3 regions of the Pseudomonas sp. AC532 genome follow, and region 3 is predicted to be linked to each of the others. Evidence: predicted binding sites of a transcription regulator. Region 3 holds the regulator's gene; each other region holds the start of a gene.

Region 1 (5,301 bases), 3.6 Mb from region 3:
GGGCGATCCGGCCGAGTTGCAGGCGCAGATCCAGGAGCGGGCAGGGCACGCAGAGCGGCCAACTGCGGGATCTTCTGCCGAGCGTCTGGAAGCGCTCGAAGCCAGGATCAGCGAGCTCGAAGCGCGCCTGGCGGTACTGGAGGGTGGCATCGCGGGCTGAGTTGAACCGAGCCTGGCGTTGATCGTCGCGGGAATAATGAACTGTTGCGCAGTGCGCATCCTCAATATGGCACGGCACGAGCACCCCCCTTTTCTGGAATGCCGTTTGCCGTGTTGGGTATCCGTTTTGGTTTAGGTTGAGCGGTCTGCTCGGCTGGTTACAAGGAGTCGTTGCTGTCTAATGCGCATGATCTGGAAGTCCTTCAGTTCGCTGTATATCGCCACCGTACTGATGCTGCTGGGCTCCGGCCTTCTGAGTACCTACCTGGCGTTGCGCCTGGCAGAGTCCGGGGAGGGTGTGTGGGCGGGTGCGCTGATGGCGGCCAACTATTTCGGCCTGGTGCTGGGCGGCAAGATCGGCCACCGGCTGATCGCCAGGGTCGGGCATATCCGTGCCTATGTGGCCTGTGCAGGTGTGGTCACCGCCGCCGTGCTGGGGCATGGTCTGCTTGACTGGCTGCCCGCCTGGTTGGTCCTGCGCGTGCTGGTCGGGCTGGGCATGATGTGCCAGTACATGGTGATCGAGAGCTGGCTGAACGAGCAGGCCGATACCAAGCAGCGTGGCCTGGTGTTCGCCGGTTACATGGCGGCATCCTACCTCGGCCTGGTGCTCGGTCAACTGGTTCTGGTGGTGCATCCCACCCTGGGGCTGGAACTGCTGATGCTGGTGGCCCTGGCCTTTGCCCTGTGCCTGGTGCCGGTGGCGCTCACTCGGCGCCTGCACCCGTTGCCCCTGCACCCGGCGCCCCTGGAGATGCGTTTCTTCATCAAGCGTGTGCCGCTGTCGCTGACTACCATCGGCGTGGCCGGCCTGATGATCGGCGCCTTCTACGGTCTTGCGCCGCTCTACGCTACGGATATGGGGCTGGCCACCGAGCAGATCGGGATATTCATGGGGTGCTGCATTCTCGCCGGTCTCATCGTGCAGGCGCCGCTGGGTTGGCTGTCGGATCGCTTCGACAGGGTCAAACTGATACGCGGCATGGCCGGCTTGATGGCGCTGGTCGCGGCGCCGCTGGCGATCCTCACCGAAGCGCCGCTGCTGTTGCTGATTTCGGTCGGTTTCGTGGTCAGCATGCTGCAATTCAGCCTCTATCCCCTGGCGGTTGCCTTCGCCAACGACCACGTCGAGGCCGATCGGCGCGTATCGCTGACCGCCATGTTGCTGGTGACCTTTGGCGTCGGTGCCTGTATCGGCCCGCTGTTGGTAGGAGTGCTGATGCGCTTCTTCGGCGCCAACATGCTGTATGCCTTCTTCTGCCTCTGCGGGCTGTTCCTGGTCTGGCGGGTGCGCTCGAACATCGTCACGCATCTTCATCAGGTCGATGATGCGCCGCTGCAGCACGTGGCCATGCCGGTGAACATGACGGCTTCTCCGCTGATGGCAGCGCTGGATCCGCGGGTCGATGAGCAGGTGATTCAGGACCAGATGCAGGATTCGGTCGCAGTCGATCCCGAAGTGCGCAACGAGGAAGATGACGAAGGCAGGCCTGCGGGCGCACCGCAGACCTGAAGGTTTCGAAGGCGGGCGTCAGAGAAAGGTATCGTTCTCGAAGCGCCGCGCCTCACGTTGCAACTGGTACACGAAGCGCTCTATCAGGCGCTGCTGCAGGCCACTCATGTTGGCGAAATGCAGACCGACAAAGGTGAGGTCGAGCTTGTCATCATAGCGTGCATGGCGCAGCTCGACGGCGACGTCCAGGCGGCCTACCGGCAACAATGCATGGAAGCCTTCGTAGACCTGACCCGGCTGCAGCTTTTCGCTGGCATCGCCAGGCAGGCGCACCTTGCAGCCCGAGGCGGATATGTCGAGCATCTGGCCTTCCAGGGGGGAGCGCAGTCTACTGCCGCCCAGCTCGACCTTGACCTGATCCGACTGCTTCAGCGCGGCGCGAAATGCATTACGGCGCTGGTGATAAAGCATCTCTGCGGGGATGCTTCCTACATAGCAGCGCTCGCCCTGGAATTCGCCGGCCTGCATGCTCGTCGGGCAGTCCCAGGCTATGCGCACGCCGTCATGCAGCGACTCGACGCGAAAGGCTTCGCCGTTCTGCATGTAGCGTTCGCCGTCGCTCGGGATCATTTCATCGAGAATCAGTAAATTCTGATCACGGTCCACTTCGATGACATAGCTCTGGAAGCGCTGGTTGCGTTCCTGAAACATGATGATCAAGGGGTCATGGTGGTGTTGCAGAAGGCGTAGGTTGGCAACGATTTCCATGGGTGCCTTGAGCACTTTCGGGGGTTGCGGGCCATCGTCCTGAACGAAGGGGTTGGACACGGTCCAGTGATCTCCGGGGCAAGGTACTGCTGCGCCTATGATAATGCCATTTCGGCATCATTGCGCATCTTGTCGTTATATTCAGGCCTGACTAAGCGGGCGCTTGCTGCCAATCTTAGCGGTACCGCCGCTGCTGTCATAGAGCGAAGGTGTCTCGTTGCCACGCAGGATACCAAGCATTTTCCCGGTGGAGGTCTGGCTTGAGCGGATCACGCGGCCGTTACGCAGATTGGCGCTCTGGCAGCTTTCCAGAAGAGCGCTCAGCTGGTCGCTGCTGGCCATCAGGGCATCGCCCTGATCGGAACCCTGGGCGAGCGCCTGCAAGCCGGTGCGGTCGGCGCTCAGGTTGAGGTTCATCAGTGTCTGGGAGCGCTGTCTGCCGTGCTGGTCCAGGCAGGCAAGGAGAGGCTGCTTGTCGGCCAGGATCTGTTGCAGGCGGGTAAGGTCATGTTCGCTCAAGGCCTGGAATTCGGCCTCGATCAGCTCAAGCAACCGGCCTGCATGGCCGATATCTTCATTGAACAGGTCAAGCAGGGTTTTAGCGTTCATAACGGGCTCTCTGGGGGGGCAACTCGTTCGAAGAGGGCTAGCCGCGTGGCTGGCACACATCGAAACGGTTCCCGGGCGTCCAACACCCCAGTGCAAGCCCGCAGACTAGCGCTGGGATTCGAAATTGAGCAGCTTGCTGGCGACGCGCTGGCTGTCGACCTGATAACTGCCATCGGCGACGGCCTGCTTCAGTTTGGCGACCCGATCGGTGTCGACGACCGGTTGGTCGCGCAGCTTGTCCACGGTCTTCTGCAGCTGCTGAGCTTCACTGCTCAGTTGAACGGATTCACCGCTCTTGCCGCCAAGGGCTGCTTTCTGGCTCGCGGCTTCGTTGCCTGCGGCCTTGTCGGCGGCTTCATTCTTGCCGCCCTGGGTGCTACCTGCACGTGTGGTGCTGGCTGGCGTGGTGCTGTTGAGCCGATTGAAATCGATGACCATGATGCAGAACCTCTGACAGGGTTTGGACGCTTGCCTAGTGTGTCGGCGACTTCCGAGAAAACTTTAGGCAAAAAAATCGCGTCGCTTGCACAGTCTAAAACACGCTGCTTCATCAGTCAGCCAGAGCTCTGACAATCCTTTCGGCAAATGAGTCCGCAGACTCCTACATCGATACTTCAACCTGCCCTGGGCCGATTACCCGAGCCCGTACCACCCGCTGTGAGCGCTGGTTGCGCACACTGATCTGTTTGCCCACGGTGCCGTCGGAGAGGGCTTCGCCAGGCATGCGCACATTGATGCCCCCGCTGCGTGCACTGATCACCACCTGGTCACCACGACGAATGGCCTCGGCCTGGCGAATATACACCGGCGCCAGCACCTGCTCCGGCTGCATGGCGCGTGTCGCTTTCCTGCCGAGGGCCTGCCCGAGATCTGTCAGGTAGCCCTGGTTGAGCAGACCCACATCGCGTTCCGCGAGCATGATGTCCGCTTCGTTCAATACCCCGTCGCGCTTGATGGGGCGCACCACGGTGACCACTTCGCGGAACAGGCGAACCTGCCCTGGCACGAATACCGTCCAGGGGGAGGTGCCGTCGCAGCGTACCCGGGTGGTCACCCGGCCTACCGGTTCGGCCGGGGTTTCCAGGGTGGTGGTCAGTGGCTGATCGCACAACGGCAGCCGCAAGCGCGGGTCCAGGCGGTTGATCTCGATCTCGTGGCGAGCCTGAATGTTGCTGCGCTGCAAATACTCATCAACAGCCTGCTCAAGAAAGCGCTGACTCTCGCCGATAAGCTGATCGGGCAGGGTGACGGAGGCAGTTGACAGCGTGCTATAGCCGAGCGCCAGTAAAGCAGGTAAAACTGCCAGGCATCGAAGGCTCTTGGCCATCGCGCGTCGAATAATTGTCGTTTGTGCATTCATGCCTGGTTAGAAGCAAAGCGCGTGCCGCCTGCTACGCTGACCAAATCAGATGCGTTACTGAATTAATGAGGGCCCACACATGGCCGGTGTGATGGATTCGGTCAACCAGCGCACTCAGCTGGTTGGGCAGAATCGCCTGGAACTGCTGCTGTTTCGTCTCGATGGCTCACAGCTTTACGGGATCAACGTCTTCAAGGTGAAGGAGGTACTTCAGTGCCCGAAACTCACCATAATGCCGAAGTCGAGCCCGGTGGTTCGCGGCGTGGCGAACATTCGTGGCGGCACCATTCCGATCCTCGATCTATCCATGGCGACGGGCAAGCGCCCGCTGGGTGATCTGGAGGGCAGCTTCGTCATCATCACCGAGTACAACACCAAGGTGCAGGGCTTCCTGGTGCGTTCTGTCGAGCGCATCGTCAACATGAACTGGGAAGAAATCCACCCGCCACCCAAGGGGACCGGGCGTGATCACTACCTGACGGCGGTTACGCGGTTGGACGACAAGCTGGTCGAAATCATCGACGTGGAGAAGATTCTCGCCGAGGTGGCGCCGACTTCCGAAGTGATTTCCGTGGGCGTGGTCGACGCCGAAACCCAGACCAAGGCCGTCAGCCAGCACGTGTTGATCGTCGACGACTCGTCGGTTGCCCGCAAGCAGGTGATGCGCTGCCTGCAGACCATCGGCGTCGAGGTGACGGCATTGAATGATGGTCGCCAGGCGCTGGATTTCCTGCGTGCCATGGCAGACGAGGGCAAATCGCCGGAGCAGGAGCTGCTGATGCTCATCTCCGACATCGAGATGCCCGAGATGGACGGCTACACACTGACCGCCGCGATACGCTCCGACCCGCGCATGCAGAAGCTGCATATACTGCTGCATACTTCGCTGTCCGGGGTGTTCAACCAGGCGATGGTCAAGAAGGTGGGGGCCAACGACTTCCTGGCGAAATTT
Region 2 (5,301 bases), 3.6 Mb from region 3:
AGTTGGGTGGGCTGAGCGAGGACGAGATGCCGTGGCGCTACGCGGGTGTCGACCTCTGCCTGAAGGCGCGCCAGGCCGGCTATCTGACCGTGTGGACACCATTCTCGCAGTTGATGCTCGACCCGGTAGACAGCACCCGGGGCACTACCGCGGAGCATGACGCCCTGTATGCCAGGTGGTTGTCGGTGCTGGCCCGCGATCCCGCCTACAACCCGAACTTCTCCCTCTCGCAGCCGGGGGGCTTCAAGCTGGCCGACACGGCGTTGTCGTGGCGCCCGTTATCCTCATGGAAGCCTCTGCCAACCGTGCTCGCCCACCCGTCGGACAACTACGGCTCGGGGCACTATCGAGTGATTCAGCCATTTACCGCCTTGCAACAGGCGGGGTTGATCGAGGGCGGCGTGTCCCCAGGGCTGATGCATGTGACGGATCTGGAGCGCTACGACCCGGATGTCATCCTTTTACAGAAGCAGATTGGTGATGACCGTTTCGAGGCCATGCGTCGCATGCAGGCGTTTTCACGAGCACTCAAGGTGTACGAACTCGACGACTACCTGCCGAATCTGCCGGTAAAAAGTGTTCACCGCGCGCAGATGCCCAAGGACATTCTGAAATCCATGCGGCGTGGGTTGAGCTATGTGGACCGCTTCGTGGTGTCCACTCAGGCCCTGGCCGAAGCCTGTGGTGGCCTGCACGGTGATATCCGGGTGATCGAGAACTATCTGCCACCTGCCTGGTGGAAAGGGCTTGCCAGCCCGCGCAGCCGGTCCGGCAAACCCAGGGTCGGCTGGGCGGGTGGCATAAGTCACACCGGTGATCTGGAAATGATTGCCGATGTCGTGCAAGCGCTGGCCGATGAAGTCGATTGGGTGTTCATGGGCATGTGTCCGGAGAAGCTTCGGCCCTTCGTCAAGGAGATTCACCAGGGGGTCGATATCCTGGCTTATCCGCGTGCACTGGCTGCGCTCAATCTGGATCTGGCGGTGGCTCCGCTGGAGGAGAATCCGTTCAACCAGTGCAAGAGCAATCTGCGCTTGCTGGAATACGGAGCCTGCGGCTTTCCCGTGGTGTGCAGTGACGTGCGCAGTTATGAAGGATCGCTGCCGGTCACCCGTGTGAAGAATCGTTACCGGGATTGGGCAGACGCCATCAGGATGCATGTCGCTGACCTCGATGCGTCGGCCCGTGCAGGCAGCGACTTGCACCAGCAGGTCATGCGTGACTGGACGCTGGAGGGCGACAACCTGGTTGCCTGGCGGCGGGCCTGGCTGCCTGACTGAGGGCGGATGTATCGGCGTGATTCTCGGATTCAAGAATCCGTCAAGAGCGCCGATACGCTGTTCAGGATGAAGTGGAAGAGTCATGGCTCCCGGGTTGTCAAGGGAGTCGCAAAAAAAACCAGCTTCTCTCCTAAAGCTTCGCAGAGTCAGGTCGATACAGAGTATGAAAGCGAACTCAATGTTGCCTGAGCATTGCAGGCCAGAGTCGCAAGCCCAGGCAAACAGTTAGTGTCCGATGGAGGACAAACATCATGGCTTTGACCGTAAACACCAACATTGCGTCGTTGAACACTCAGCGCAACCTGAACACCTCGTCCAACGCGCTCAACACCTCCCTGCAGCGTCTGTCGACCGGTTCGCGCATCAACAGTGCCAAGGACGATGCGGCTGGCCTGCAAATCGCCAACCGCCTGACCAGCCAGGTCAACGGCCTGAACGTCGCGGTGAAGAACTCCAACGACGGCATCTCCATGGCGCAGACCGCTGAAGGCGCCCTGCAGCAGTCGACCACCATCCTGCAGCGTATGCGTGACCTGTCCCTGCAATCGGCCAACGGCTCGAACAGCGAAGGCGAGCGTAAGGCACTGAACTCGGAAGTGACCGAGCTCAAGAAGGAATTGAACCGTATCTCCAACACCACCACCTTCGGTGGCAAGAAACTGCTCGATGGCAACTTCGGCACCACCACCTTCCAGGTTGGTAGCGCGGCGAACGAAACCATCAGCGTGAAAATCGACGAGATGAGCACGGCGTCGCTGAAGGGCAAGTACTACGAAGGCACTATCGCCGCTTCCACCGGGCCAGCCACCGCTTCGGGTACCATCACCGTTTCCGGCACCGTAAACGGTACCGATTTCTCGGTCGACGTAGCGGTAGCCAGCGGCGCAACTGCAGTGCAGATCAGCCAGTCTGTTGCCACGGCGATCAACGATGCCAACATCGGGGTCGGTGCGTTCGTGGACGACACTGGAGCCACCACGCTGATTTCTGGTCAGAATACCGATGGTACTGAGAACGCGCTGTCCGCGCTGAGCATCAGCGGTACCGTGGCAGGTGCTGGCACTGGGGCATATACCGCTGCCACTGCCGTCACCGAAACCGAAATGACCAACATCGACGTCAGCACCGTGCAGGGCGCCCAGGAGTCGGTCATCGTCATCGACCAGGCGATCCAGGCGATCGACAAACAACGTGCCGACCTCGGTGCTGTGCAGAACCGCTTCGAGAACACCATTGGTAACCTGCAGAACATCGCAGAAAACGTTTCGGCAGCACGTGGTCGGATTCAGGATACGGACTTCGCGGCAGAAACCGCGAACCTGACCAAGAACCAGATCCTGCAGCAGGCCGGTACCGCGATCCTGTCCCAGGCCAACCAGCTGCCGCAGGCGGTCCTCAGCCTCCTGCAGTAAGCCAAATCGGCTAGGCTGCTTTAAACTCCGGGGGGAAGTGCATAGCGCTTCTCCCCGTTTTGCCTTGCGAGGTAAAAGAAATGGACATCGCAATAAATAGTTTGTCGCCGGTACTGGCCAAGCCCGCAGGTACTTCCGTACCCGCAGCGTATGCTGGTGCGGCTGTCTCTTCCGAGGCCGGCACTGAGCAGTCAGCTGCACGCCAGGGGCAGGCAGCGGCTGAAGATAGCGGGCAGATCTACGAGCAAGTGGATAATGCTGTCACGTCCATCCAGAGCTTCGTGCAGAACATTCGGCGTGATCTGAATTTCAGTGTCGATGACTCGAGTGGTCGGGTTGTGGTGAAGGTGACCGATCGTGCTTCAGGCGATGTCATTCGCCAGTTGCCATCCGAGGAGGCCTTGCGGTTGGCGGAAAGTCTGGAAGAAGTACGAAGCCTGCTGTTCAAGGCCGAAGCCTGAGATGGCGCGGTTTTTGAATGCGAAGGAGAAGGCTGCAGAACTTTTCGCATGAACGTCAATATCGTGACGGAGTAGAATTTATGGCTATTGGTGGAGTTCAGACGGGTATCAACTCAGGGCTGCCGATCGGCGATCTGGTGAAGGCGATGGTCGATGCCGAAAAGGCACCCAAGGAAGCGCAACTGGCGCGCCTGTCGAGTTCGACTACCGTCAAGCTCTCCGGCTTGGGTCAGCTGAATACTGCGCTTGGCGAGTTTCAGACCGCGCTGAAGGATCTCAATAGCGCCACTCTGTTCGAGAAACGCACGGCCACATCGTCCAATACTGGCGCGTTGACGGCCACCGCGGGAAAGACTGCATCGTCCGGGAATTATCAAATCGCGGTGGATAGCCTGGCTTCCGCCAGCAAGGTGGCGACCAAGGCTCTCGACGGTACGTTCAAGAGCGGCGACAGCGACGAGGTGCTGAGCGTCAAGCTTGGCGACGCGGGTACCGCCATTGACGTCAAGATTACCGCCGGGTCCGACCTGGCCAGCATTCGTGATCAGCTCAATACCGCGCTCAAGGATAAGGGCGTAACCGTCAGCACCATCAACGATCCTGCCACTGGCAAGTCTCGCCTGGTGTTCAGTGGTAATGAGACGGGTGACGGCAAGGATGTCATCGTTTCCGGCAGCGGCAGCCTCAGCGCGCTCAGTGTCGACGGCCGTAACAAGCTCGTTACTGGCGACGACGCCGCTGCCGGCTTTATCGTCCAGGCGGCCAATGCGAAGTTCTCGATCGATGGTCTGGCGCTCACCAGCCCCACCAACTCGGTCAAGGGGGCAATTGCCGATGTCAATTTCGAACTGCTCGCTACAACCGACAAGGAAAAGCCCCTGACCCTCAAGGTCGGTGAGGACAATACCGGTGTCAAAGCCGGTATCAAGAAGTTCGTCGATGCCTACAACAAGCTGATCAATACCAGCAACGATCTGACCCGAGTGACCAAGGTCGGTGAGGATGGAACCCCTCTGGTGGGCGGTCTGGTTGGCGATTCGACCGTTCGAAACCTGCTTGGCGGCGTTCGTAACGAGCTCGTCAATCCCGTTGGCGGTGATGGCGTGAAGGTGCTGGCCGACCTTGGCATCACCACGCAGAAGGACGGCACCCTGAAAATCGAGGACGCCCGACTCGATGCCGCTCTGAAAGACAACTTCGATGGGGTCGGCGCGTTTTTCCTGGGTGACACCGGCTTGATGAAGCGTCTTGATGGCCAGGTGAATGCCTACAGTCAGACGGGCGGTATTCTGTCTCAGCGCATGCAGGCACTGGAGTCCACCCGTACCGATATCAAGAAGCAGACCGAGGACCTCACACTGCGTGTCGACAGCATGCAAAAGCGGCTACTGGCGCAGTTCAACGCCATGGAAAAGCTGGTCGGACAATTGAACGGAACCAGCAGCCAGTTGCAAAACACGCTGTCCAGCTTGCCCGGCGTTGTGAGGAAGAGTACCTAAATGAACGGTCCTATCGATACCTATAAAAGCGTCAAAACAAGCCAGGTGGTTACGCCATACCAGGCGGTGCAGCTGCTGCTGGACGGCGCCATCGAGCGTGTCTCGCTGGCCCTGCTGGCTCAACAACAGGCCAATCCCGCTTTGCGCGGCGAGGCGGTCAGCGGCACCATCTCCATCATCTCGGTTCTGCAGTCGAGCCTGGACAAGGAGCTTGGCGGTGAGCTGGCGCAGAATCTCGACAATTTGTACGACTACATCAACCGTCGGCTGGTTGGCGTGGCGCTAGACGATACGCCGCGCAGGCTTGAAGAGGTGCAGGCACTGCTCACGCAGATCCGTGATGCCTGGAAAGCGATTGCTCCTGAAGTCGACGAAGGTTCTCCCGCCTGAGCAGGTGCCGGATCACTCGGGGTTGTCAGCTTTCGAACGGTCGTAGCCACTGCCTGGTGGCTGTCGGCCGTTGAGGGCTCATCGTCAGCCTGGCAGGGCCTTTGCCCGGCGCGAAACTGTCGAATGAACCGCCTGGCATCATGCGCCTCTGCTCTACATTAATGATTAATCCCTCCTAAAGCTCACGCCCCTCATGCCGATACATTGAGTATTCCCGCTTTACACTGGAGTACATTCAGCATGAACGCCATGGCCGCTA
Region 3 (5,301 bases):
ATAACAACCTCGCGGCAGACATCAGCCGTTAACCCGCTCGAAGATTTTCTCGATCTTTTCCTTAAGCACCTGAGCGGTGAAAGGCTTGACCACATAGCCGTTCACACCGGCTTGCGCGGCCTCGATGATCTGATCGCGCTTGGCCTCTGCCGTAACCATCAACACCGGCATCTGCTTCAGGCGCTCGTCTGCACGCACCGCGCGCAACAGGTCGATGCCGCTCATGCCGGGCATGTTCCAGTCAGTGACGAGAAAGTCGAAGCTGCCGCTCTGCAGCATCGGCAAGGCCGTCATGCCGTCGTCGGCCTCTGCCGTGTTGGTGAACCCCAGATCACGCAAGAGGTTCTTGATGATCCGTCGCATCGTCGAGAAATCATCGACGATGAGGATTTTCATGTTCTTGTCCAAGTCGACCTCCGTACAGTCCTAAAACGCCTTCAGCATTCTGAAGCGCTTCTAAATCGTGAAACCGGCCTGGCGGAACGCCGCAAAACCATTGCGTCCGACTTTGCTGCGTTCACAGTGTTTTCCAGCGCCCTGCTCAATTATTCATGCGCGCCATTCGCCGAGCCGCGCACGTAGGCGCGCGGCACACTGGCTATGCAATTGGCTGACCCGCGATTCACTCACTCCCAACACCTCGCCGATTTCCTTGAGGTTCAACTCCTCGTCGTAATACAGCGACAGCACCAACCGCTCACGCTCCGGCAGGTTGCTGATGGCATCCACCAGCGCCGCCTGGAAACGATCATCTTCCAGTTCGTGTGACGGCCCGTGGTGGAGGGAACTCGTGTCTTCCTGCAGTCCGCCACTCTCGCCTTCCTGAAGCAGGTCGTCGAAACTGAACAGGCGGCTGCCCAACGTGTCGCCAAGAATGCCGTAGTAATCTTCGAGACTCAATTGGAGTTCGGCAGCAACCTCCTGATCTTTAGCGTCTCTTCCGGTTCTGGCCTCAATTTTTCGTATGGCGTCGCTGACCATGCGGCTGTTGCGATGCACCGAGCGCGGTGCCCAGTCGCCCTTGCGGACCTCATCAAGCATGGCGCCACGGATACGAATGCCGGCAAACGTCTCGAAACTGGCGCCCTTGCCGGCGTCGTATTTGCGAGAAGCTTCGAGCAGGCCGATCATCCCGGCCTGGATCAGGTCATCCACCTGCACGTTGGCAGGCAAACGCGCCAACAGGTGGTAGGCGATACGTTTGACCAGCGGGGCGTAGCGTTCAATCAACTGATGCTGTGAATCTTGTGCTGTTGCCTTGCTGTACATACGGAGTCCAGAGGCTGTCGTCATACAGCCGTGTCTGCAGTCGGTTGTTGCACCAGGCGTTCAACGAAAAATTCCAGATGGCCTCGCGGGTTGGCCGGTAACGGCCATGCATCGACCTTCTGGGCAATCGCCTTGAACGCAAGCGCGCACTTCGAACGAGGAAATGCTTCGTACACCGCACGTTGTTTCTGTACGGCCTTGCGCACCGATTCGTCGTAGGGCACTGCGCCCACGTACTGCAGCGCAACATCCAGAAAACGATCGGTCACCTTGGTCAGCTTAGCAAACAGATTGCGTCCCTCCTGCGGGCTGTGCGCCATATTGGCAAGGACCCGAAAACGGTTCATGCCGTGGTCACGGTTGAGGAGCTTGATCAGCGCGTAGGCATCGGTGATGGAAGTCGGTTCGTCGCACACCACCACCAGCACTTCCTGGGCCGCGCGCACGAAGCTCACCACCGAATCACCGATACCGGCAGCGGTGTCGACGATCAGTACATCGAGGTTGTCACTGATATCGCTGAATGCCTGGATCAGGCCCGCGTGCTGCATGGGCGTGAGCTGCACCATGCTCTGGGTGCCGGAGGCAGCGGGCACGATGCGAATGCCGCCCGGCCCCTGCAAGACGACGTCACGAATGTCGCAATTGCCATCGATGACGTCGGCCAGGGTGCGTTTGGCGGTCAGCCCAAGCAGTACGTCGACGTTGGCCAGGCCAAGGTCGGCGTCCATGAGCATGACGCGCCGACCGAGATCAGCCAGCGCCAACGACAAATTTACCGACACATTGGTCTTGCCAACGCCGCCTTTGCCGCCGGTCACCGCGATCACCTGTACGGGATGCATACCCATGTTATCTACACACCTTATCTAACTTCGCTTTAAGCCATAGGCCATTGTGCGCTGCCGTGGCGGCGGCAACCAGTGCCTCGCCACACCTGCCTGTTCATCCTGCGCGTCGTGCCGGGTCCTGATACAGGCCGGCGAACATATCGGCCATCGTGTCCTCGCTCGGTTCTTCCGGCGCCTGCAGACCCACCGCACGACTGACCAGCTGGTGGCTGCGCGGCACGTGAACATCGTCCGGAATCCGCGGGCCATCTGCCAGATAGGCTACCGGTAGACGGTGGCTAATAGCCAGACCCAATACCTCACCCATGCTGGTCGCTTCGTCCAGTTTACTCAGAATGCAGCCCGACAGCCCACAACGCTTGTAGCTGTGATAAGCCGCCTTGAGCACCTGGGCCTGGCTGGTCGCCGCCAGCACCAGGTAATTGCGTGCATTGACGCCCCGGCTGGCCAGCGCTTCCAGCTGCATGCGCAGCGCCGGATCATTGGCTGGCAGGCCGGCGGTATCGATCAGCACCACGCGCTTGCGGGCAAGCGGCGCCAGGGCCTGGGTCAGGGACTGCCCGGGGTCGACGTGGGTCACCGAGACGCCGAGGATGCGACCCAGGGTCTTGAGCTGCTCCTGGGCACCGATGCGGTAGCTGTCCATGCTCACCAGGGCGATGTTGGTGGCGCCGTACTTGAGTACGTAGCGTGCTGCGAGCTTGGCCAGCGTGGTGGTCTTGCCCATGCCGGCAGGGCCGACGAGCGCGATCACACCGCCCTCTTCCATCGGCTCCTGCTTGGGGGTCTGGATTGCGTGGGCCAGGTGCGCGAGCACCATGCGCCAGGCCTGACGCTGGTCGGTCAGCGAGGCCACGCGATCGAGCAGCGAACGCGCCAGCTCGGCCGGCAGGCCCATGCGTTGCAGACGGCGCCACAGGGTAGCCTGCTGCGGGCGACGAGCCTGCAACTGGCCCCAGGCCATGGAACCCATCTGCATTTCGATCAGCTCACGCAGGCCATGAAGCTCCGAGCGCATGGACTCCAGCGCGGACTGGTCGACCGCGGCTGCGGCCGGCTTCTTGTGCTGGCGTTCGAGCACGGCGTCCAGGCTGTCGACGGGAGCTGCGGCCGGCGTTTCGGCGAACATCTGGCGGTCCTTGCCGGCATCCAGCTGTGCGCGGGTGGTCAGCTCGGCCTGGGCAGAGGCGATACGCGACTGCGTCTTGCGCAGCTCAGCCTCGAGCGCCGGGTTGGCTTGGCGTGCCGGTGCAGGCGCGACCTGGTAATCGAGTGCGGCCGTCAATTCCACGCCACCGGCCACTCGGCGGTTACCGATGATGGTCGCATCGGCGCCCAGCTCATCGCGAACCAGTTTCATGGCTTGGCGCATATCGGCGGCAAAAAAGCGTTTGACCTGCATGGCCCGTACCCTCGATTAGTTCTGCCCCACCGTCGCAACGATGGTGACCTGCTTGTTATCCGGAATTTCCTGGTACGCCAGAACATGCATGCTCGGGACGGCCAACCGGGCGAAACGCGAAAGCATTCCCCGAACCGGCCCGGCCGCCAGCAGTATCACCGGCTTGCCAAGCATCTCCTGACGCTGCGCTGCTTCCACCAGGGAACGTTGCAGCTTCTCGGCCATGCCAGGCTCCAGGAGGATGCCATCCTCGGAGCCTTGACCGGCCTTCTGAAGACTATTTAGCAATATCTGTTCCAACCTTGGCTCAAGGGTGATCACAGGCAGCTCCGGCTCTAGTCCCACGATGTTTTGCACGATTGCGCGGGCCAGCGCGACGCGTACCGCAGAGACCATCGCGGCGGGATCTTGACTCCGCGGTGCAACGTTGGCGATGGCCTCGGCGATGGTACGGATGTCGCGCACCGGCACCTGCTCCTGCAGCAACGCCTGAAGCACCTTGAGCAGGGTCGACAGGGAAATCAGGCCAGGCACCAGCTCTTCCGCCAGCTTTGGCGAGCTTTTCGCCAGCAACTGCATCAATTGCTGGACTTCCTCATGGCCGAGCAGTTCATGGGCGTGTTTGTGCAGGACCTGATTGAGGTGCGTGGCAACCACGGTACTGGCGTCCACCACCGTATAACCGAGGGACTGCGCCTGGTCGCGCTGGCCCGGATCGATCCATACGGCATCCAGGCCGAACGCCGGATCTTTGGCGGCCACGCCGTTGAGTGTGCCGAATACCTGACCCGGGTTGATGGCCAGCTCGCGATCCGGGTACACCTCGGCCTCGGCGACGCTCACGCCCATCAGCGTCAAACGATAGGCGTTGGGTTGCAGGTCCAGGTTGTCGCGGATATGCACGGACGGCATCAGGAAGCCCATCTCCTGGGAGAGCTTCTTGCGCACCCCCTTGATCCGCGCCAGCAGTTGCCCACCCTGGTTGCGGTCGACCAGCGGAATCAGGCGATAACCGACTTCCAGGCCGACCATGTCCACTGGCATCACGTCATCCCAACCCAGTTCCTTGACCTCCTGGGCACGCTGCGCGGGCAGCAGCTCCTGCTGGCGCTGCACTTCCTGGACCTCGGCTTCCTTGGTCTGGCGCTGCTTGTTGGCGATCCAGTAGGCGGCGCCGGCAGCCACCAGCCCCAGGCTGATGAAGGACATGTGCGGCATGCCGGGAACCAGGCCCATGGCGATCATGATCGCCGCGGCGACCGCCAGTGCCCGCGGCGAGGCGAACATCTGGCGATTGACCTGGGCGCCCATGTCTTCCGAACTGGATACTCGGGTCACCATGATGGCGGCGGCAGTGGACAGCAGCAGGGACGGAATCTGCGCTACCAGGCCGTCGCCGATGGTCAGCAGGGTGTAGATACGGCCCGCTTCGGCAAAAGGCAGCCCATGCTGCAGCATACCGATGGCAACGCCGCCGATCAGGTTGATGAACAGGATCAGCAGACCGGCGACGGCGTCGCCACGGACGAATTTACTGGCACCGTCCATGGAGCCGTAGAAGTCGGCTTCCTGGGCGACTTCACTGCGGCGCTTCTTGGCTTCGACCTGGTCGATCAGGCCGGCGTTGAGGTCGGCGTCGATGGCCATCTGCTTGCCAGGCATGGCATCCAGGGTGAAACGGGCGCTGACTTCGGAGATCCGCCCGGCACCTTTCGTTACCACCACGAAGTTGATGATCATGAGGATCGCGAACACCACGATGCCCACCACGTAGTTGCC

What was found. Region 3 encodes FliA, which starts transcription of late flagellar genes. Its sites were predicted from a motif close to CTAAAGTTTNNNNNNNNNNNGCCGNTAA; they were not measured.
Region 1: the regulator FliA is predicted to act here: its motif matches at 3,467-3,494, upstream of flgM (flagellar biosynthesis anti-sigma factor FlgM).
Region 2: the regulator FliA is predicted to act here: its motif matches at 1,309-1,336, upstream of ACZ0AV_RS21105 (flagellin).

What each region holds. Positions count from the first base shown of each region.
Region 1 is NZ_OZ409888.1:4,514,171-4,519,471, forward strand. Features, by position in the region: gene ACZ0AV_RS20970 (YceH family protein) at 1-160, shown strand, start outside; gene ACZ0AV_RS20975 (MFS transporter) at 341-1,672, shown strand; gene ACZ0AV_RS20980 (flagellar brake protein) at 1,691-2,440, opposite strand; gene ACZ0AV_RS20985 (flagella synthesis protein FlgN) at 2,522-2,989, opposite strand; gene flgM (flagellar biosynthesis anti-sigma factor FlgM) at 3,095-3,427, opposite strand; gene flgA (flagellar basal body P-ring formation chaperone FlgA) at 3,591-4,349, opposite strand; gene ACZ0AV_RS21000 (chemotaxis protein CheV) at 4,429-5,301, shown strand, end outside.
Region 2 is NZ_OZ409888.1:4,540,614-4,545,914, forward strand. Features, by position in the region: gene ACZ0AV_RS21100 (glycosyltransferase) at 1-1,280, shown strand, start outside; gene ACZ0AV_RS21105 (flagellin) at 1,532-2,692, shown strand; gene ACZ0AV_RS21110 (flagellar protein FlaG) at 2,773-3,153, shown strand; gene fliD (flagellar filament capping protein FliD) at 3,171-4,652, shown strand; gene fliS (flagellar export chaperone FliS) at 4,653-5,042, shown strand; gene fliS (flagellar export chaperone FliS) at 5,283-5,301, shown strand, end outside.
Region 3 is NZ_OZ409888.1:893,543-898,843, forward strand. Features, by position in the region: gene ACZ0AV_RS04275 (protein phosphatase CheZ) at 1-2, opposite strand, end outside; gene ACZ0AV_RS04280 (chemotaxis response regulator CheY) at 22-396, opposite strand; gene fliA (RNA polymerase sigma factor FliA) at 550-1,293, opposite strand; gene fleN (flagellar synthesis regulator FleN) at 1,290-2,120, opposite strand; gene flhF (flagellar biosynthesis GTPase FlhF) at 2,215-3,522, opposite strand; gene flhA (flagellar biosynthesis protein FlhA) at 3,538-5,301, opposite strand, start outside.